2 regions of the Vibrio splendidus genome follow, and region 2 is predicted to be linked to the other one. Evidence: predicted binding sites of a transcription regulator. Region 2 holds the regulator's gene; the other holds the start of a gene.
What was found. The regulator CRP, encoded in region 2, controls carbon source genes, mostly activating them, when cyclic AMP is high. The targets are predictions, from matches to a motif close to TGTGANNNNNNTCACA.
Positions count from the first base shown of each region.

Region 1: a site for CRP is predicted at 1,384-1,399, ahead of OCU90_RS14045 (NupC/NupG family nucleoside CNT transporter). Genes of this name have one in related genera too.

Region 1 is NZ_AP025508.1:3,171,953-3,175,136, forward strand. It holds gene OCU90_RS14045 (NupC/NupG family nucleoside CNT transporter) at 1-1,239, opposite strand, end outside; gene OCU90_RS14050 (TatD family hydrolase) at 1,444-2,256, opposite strand; gene OCU90_RS14055 (DUF5363 family protein) at 2,237-2,392, opposite strand; gene prfC (peptide chain release factor 3) at 2,498-3,184, opposite strand, start outside.
Region 2 is NZ_AP025508.1:3,543,987-3,547,170, forward strand. It holds gene OCU90_RS15955 (phosphoribulokinase) at 1-820, shown strand, start outside; gene crp (cAMP-activated global transcriptional regulator CRP) at 1,060-1,692, shown strand; gene OCU90_RS15965 (DUF1338 domain-containing protein) at 1,876-2,667, opposite strand; gene astD (succinylglutamate-semialdehyde dehydrogenase) at 2,880-3,184, opposite strand, start outside.

The DNA.
Region 1 (3,184 bases), 370 kb from region 2:
AATTGTTGCTGCCATCAGGTTAGATAGAGTACCAGCTACAACCGCTTTAACACCCATACGTGCGATGTCGTGACGACGGTTTGGAGCAATACCACCTAGACCACCTAGAAGAATCGCAATTGAAGAAAGGTTTGCGAAACCACATAGAGCGAACGAGATAATTGCTTGAGTCTTAACAGACATTACTTGACCAGTCGCTTCAACGATTTGAGCGTTGTCACCGATGTATGGTACGAAGTTTAGGTATGCAACGAATTCGTTAACAACTGTCTTCTGACCAATGAAAGAACCAGCAATAGTTGCTTCTTCCCATGGAACACCAATGATGAATGCTAACGGTGCGAAGATCCAACCTAGAAGAAGTTCTAGAGTTAGGTTTTCCATACCGAACCAACCACCGATGCCACCTAGGATACCGTTGATAAGAGCGATTAGACCGATGAATGCTAGTAGCATTGCACCAACGTTAAGTGCTAGTTGTAGACCAACTGACGCACCGCCAGCAGCTGCATCGATAACGTTAGCAGGCTTGTCGTCGCCACCGTCGATGTCTGAACCTAGGTTCTCGTCAACTTCATCAGTTTCAGGCTTGATGATTTTAGCGAATAGTAGACCACCAGGTGCTGCCATGAATGACGCTGCTACTAGGTACTCTAGAGGTACACCCATAGATGCGTAACCCGCTAGTACACCACCAGCAACAGATGCTAAACCACCACACATTACTGCGAATAGTTCAGAGTTAGTCATTTTAGGAACAAATGGACGAACTACTAGAGGTGCTTCTGTTTGACCAACGAAAATGTTTGCTGCTGCAGACATTGACTCGGCGCGAGAAGTACCTAGAGCTTTCTGAAGACCACCACCAAGAACCTTGATTACAACTTGCATCGCACCAATGTAGTAAAGTACAGAGATAAGAGCAGAGAAGAAGATTAGTGTTGGTAGAACTTGGAATGCAAAGATGAAACCGATACCGTCAACTGAGAAGTTAACAAGGCTACCAAATAGGAAGCCAGTACCATCTTTACCGTAGTCGATCACGTTTGCTACACCAGCAGAGAAACCTGCAAGTAGATCACGACCCCAAGGGATGTAAAGTACGAATGCACCAAGTGCGAATTGGATAGCGAAAGCGCCACCCACTGTTCTGATATTAATTGCTTTGCGGTTGTCGGATAGTAGTACTGCGATTGCAATCAGTGCAACCATTCCGACGAGGCTCATAAACAGGCTCATAGTTTATGACTTCCTTATTAGTTATTTATTGGCGTGTTACAAAATGGGGCTATAAAGCGGAGGCAATTATACTCATGCGACCACTAATAAAGTAATGCCGTCCTCACACTTTCGTACAAGATTCATGTACCATTCACACGCAAATGTGAACCAAATCACAAGCTCAGTGCAATTTACGCAAACGATAAACAAAAACCTTCGATTTTATTCACATATACCGAATGCACGATGGCTATTTTGCCAAGTTTGCGCTGCAACCGATTGCTTTGGCTCTTTTCTAAGCAAAAATAGTTCATTTAAGATCGTAACTAAATGTTTGGAATGATTAACATTTCCTTGATTACCATACGTGGGCATATCCGGTGCATCCGTTTCTAATACCAGGCATTCAAGAGGCAGTTTTGCGATGGATGTGCGTGTTTTTTGTGCTCTTGGGTAAGTAATCGTTCCACCGACACCAATATAGAAACCGAGCTTGATCCACGCCAAAGCTTGCTGTTCACTCCCTGAAAAACCGTGAATCACCCCGCCAAAAGTGAACTTGTGCTGCTTTAATAATTCAATGAGTCGGTTATAAGACTTCCTCTCATGGATGATCAAAGGCAGCTCAAATACCTTCGCTAGCTCCATTTGTTGGATGAAAAAGCGTTCTTGTTTCTCCCGCTCGACATCGACAAAAAAGTCGAGACCACACTCTCCTATCGCAACGCATTGACCGGTTCTTGATGAGAGTAATTGGCGAAGCTCTGAGAATTGCTCGTCATTGGCTTGATCTAAAAAGTAAGGGTGGAAACCTAAGGCGTAGTAAACATTAGGGTAAGATTTGGCGATTTTATCGAGCTTCGACCAGTTACTTTGGCCAATAGAAGGAATAAGAATCTTCTCGACTTGAGCTTGTTTCGCTTCTTTAAGATAGCTATCAATACTTTGATCCGGTGTAAAACCTTGCTCAAACGCCTCAAAATCCGCATGACAATGGGTATCAAACAGCGGAAAGTCACTTATTTGCTGTGTCATCTTCCCTACTCTCTGTTTGTTTCCCTTGGGGATCACGACGATAAGCAACACAACTGCGCTTGTTCTCAGGCGTTAAACCAAGCTCTTCACACCACTTATCGTATTTCTTAACCCAAGCTTTAACCCAACCCAAAATACTCATGCTCAAACCTCAGTATTCATCCTCAAACAGCACGTATTAAAAAACGCCTACTGCAGAACAATAGACGTTTTTGTTTAACTCGAATAGAGCGCGGAGAAATTAGTGCTCGCGCGTCGCTCGGAACTGAACGTCAGGGAAACGCTCAGAAGCTAGGTTCAAGTTCACCATTGTAGGTGCGATGTAAGACAGGTTATCACCACCATCTAACGCTAGGTTAGCTTGGTTCTTACGTTTGAACTCTTCTAGTTTCTTCACGTCATCACATTCAACCCAGCGAGCTGTTGCAACGTTAACACCTTCGTAGATAGCTTCTACGTTGTATTCCGCTTTCAAGCGCGCTACAACTACGTCAAACTGAAGTACACCAACCGCACCAACGATCAAATCGTTGTTCTGCATAGGACGGAATACTTGTACTGCGCCCTCTTCAGAAAGCTGAACCAAACCTTTTAGAAGTTGCTTCTGCTTTAGTGGATCGCGTAGACGAATACGACGGAATAGCTCAGGCGCGAAGTTTGGAATACCAGCGAACTTCAAGCTTTCGCCTTGAGTAAAGGTATCACCAATCTGGATTGTGCCATGGTTATGCAAGCCAATGATGTCACCAGCATACGCTTTTTCAGCTCGCGCACGGTCGCCCGCCATGAAAGTTACCGCATCCGAAATACTTACGTTCTTGCCAGTACGAACATGATTCATCTTCATACCTTGGTTGTAAGTACCCGAAACGATACGCATGAATGCGATACGGTCACGGTGCTTTGGATCCATGTTTGCTTGGATCTT
Region 2 (3,184 bases):
CACCACCACTACCTCAGAAGCCTTCCGAAAAATGTTCAATATGATGGACGTGAAGGCCGCTTGGGTTGAAGGGGATAGTTTCCATCGCTTCACTCGACCAGAGATGGATGTCGAGATCCGTAAGGCTCGCGAGCAAGGTAAGCACATCAGCTACTTTGGTCCACAAGCCAATGATTTTGGCGCATTAGAAGAGTTCTTCCGTCAATACGGTAATGAAGGCACGGGTAAAGTCCGTAGTTACCTACATACCTTCGATGAAGCCGTGCCTTACAATCAAATGCCGGGCACCTTTACGCCATGGCAAGAGATCCCAGAAAATTCCGATGTGATGTTCTACGAAGGTCTTCATGGTGGCGTGGTAGATGGCGACATCAATGTCTCACAGCACGTCGACTTGCTGATCGGCATGGTGCCAATCGTCAACCTTGAGTGGATCCAAAAATTCGTTCGTGACACACGCGATCGTGGGCACTCACGCGAAGCAGTAATGGATTCTATTGTTCGCTCAATGGATGATTATCTTAACTACATTACCCCGCAGTTTTCGCGCACTCATATCAACTTTCAGCGTGTCCCAACCGTAGATACATCGAATCCACTGAACGCTAAAGGGATTCCAAGTTTAGACGAAAGCTTCGTGGTTATACGTTTGCGTGGCATCAAAAACGTAGATTTCCCCTACCTTCTGGCTATGATAGATGGCTCATTTATGTCACGCCACAACACGCTTGTAGTGCCAGGCGGCAAGATGAGTTTTGCTATGGAGCTCATTGTACGGCCCATCCTACAACAGCTCATCGAAACCGGAAAAATAGGTTAACAATACGCCATTCTGGTTGATTACTTTTCATACCGTGATCATGTGCACAATTTTGCGTAAAAAATCGTAGCTTGGTCACGATTAAAATCAAGAAATAGTACCTGAAAAAGGATACTATTCTTAAACGAAACACAAGATAGCTTGCAGCGCTCAACGAGTGCTCTTATCCTACAAGTCAATCCAGGCTTAGCTAAAATACGGAAAGCGGCAAGCATACCCTGCAGAGGAAGTAAGATATTATGGTTCTAGGTAAACCCCAAACCGATCCAACATTAGAGTGGTTCCTTTCACACTGTCATATTCATAAGTACCCTTCAAAAAGTACTTTGATTCATGCTGGTGAAAAGGCAGAAACCTTGTACTACATCGTTAAAGGTTCTGTGGCAGTTCTTATCAAAGACGAAGAAGGTAAGGAAATGATTCTTTCTTACCTAAACCAAGGTGACTTCATTGGTGAACTTGGCCTCTTCGAAGAAGACCAAGAGCGTACTGCATGGGTTCGTGCAAAATCTCCTTGTGAAGTAGCTGAAATTTCTTTCAAGAAATTCCGTCAACTTATCCAAGTGAACCCAGATATCCTAATGCGCCTTTCAGCGCAAATGGCAAATCGTCTACAAGTAACTAGCCAAAAGGTTGGTGACTTAGCGTTCCTTGACGTAACAGGTCGTATCGCTCAAACGCTACTTAACCTAGCGAAACAGCCAGATGCAATGACTCACCCTGACGGCATGCAAATCAAGATCACTCGTCAAGAGATTGGCCAGATCGTTGGTTGTTCTCGTGAGACAGTAGGTCGTATCTTGAAGATGCTAGAAGAGCAGAACCTAATTTCTGCACACGGTAAAACTATCGTGGTATACGGCACTCGTTAATCTCGATTAACTGAGCCAAAAATTTGAAAGCCACCAAATGCAAATTTGGTGGCTTTTTTGTTTTCTAAAGATCTAGAGAGCAGATGCGAGATACGAGAAGAACTCACTGAATCCTATTTGTAAACTTCCTCGAAGCGAAGCGTACTCGCATCTTTAGGGTAAAGCCCGTGCTCATATCTTTCTTTAACCGTTGGTGCTCTCAAAGATCTTGTCAGCCGATGCTGCAACAAATCCTGTATAAAGCTCACCATTCGCCATCGCATAACGCTTAGCGAACTCGTAGAAGCCACCAGGAATCACCTCGTTGCCTTCAACAAATGAAACTGGGACTTTGTCTGCCATTGTAGATGATTGCTCTAATAAGACCTCTGGAGAGCCTTTAACCTGACCGCCAGATGCATTGATAGTGAAACCTGAATCACTCAAATAGTCATTCACAGTCTGTACTTCATCGAACTCATTAAGCTGGTTCACACTCACCGTAAAGTGGTTTGCACCGTAACCATGAGCCGCTAGCCAAGACGCGTATTCACTCTCTTTTGCTAGAACTTGGAAATCCGCGAAGCTCAGATCCCAAAGGCGACCACCAAACAAGAACTCATGACCTTGAAGTTTACTTGCGTCTACTTGCTCAACCAACTTCGCAACGATCTGTTGTAAGTCACTTGAACACTCTTCTACCTTCAACTCACTAATGAACACCTTCGGTTGGTTTGGGTCTGGGTGCTCGTAGTGCTTAGCCACTAACTTCTTGCTCTCAAACAAGTAGTCGCCACAAGCCTTGTAGCCTAATTCAAGGAAAGGCTTAGCCAGTGTTTCAATGCCCAGTGGTGCAACATTGAAAGTTCGCAGTGCAATATGATCATTAATCAGGGCTTCGTCTTCTTTCAGCAGATGATGAACTTTCTCAGCCGATGGGCAAAGCCTGTGAATGTAATCGTCCCATAGTGATTTAAAGAGTAGATCGGGCGTCATGGTGACTCCTTGTCAGAGGTTCTAGCAAGCTAGTAATTTGGATTAGAGAGGGAGAGGCTGGACACAGAGTCAGCAGCCATCAGCCTGTGACATACTTGTTCTATTATTATCGACCGCCCAATCTAGGTGTCGGACGTGATGGAAAAGGGAAGCGATAACACCACTTCCCTATTTCAAGCTTAACGCATGAGCCAAAGACTCATTAGCCTAAATTAAAGCTCAATACCCGGGCTAAACGTAGCTGGCAGTTGAGTCTCACCACCTTCCATTGAAGCCATAGGGTAAGCACAGTAGTCAGCTGCATAGTACGCACTTGGACGTAGGTTACCTGAAGCACCAGGACCACCAAATGGTGCATCACCACTTGCGCCTGTTAGCTGGCGGTTACGGTTAACAATGCCCGCTCGGATATGGTCAACGAAGTATTCCCACTCTGAATCGTCTGTTGAAACTAAGCCTGCAGACAAACCAAAACGTGTGTCATTAGCCAGTTCAACCGCTTGCTCTAGTGACTGAT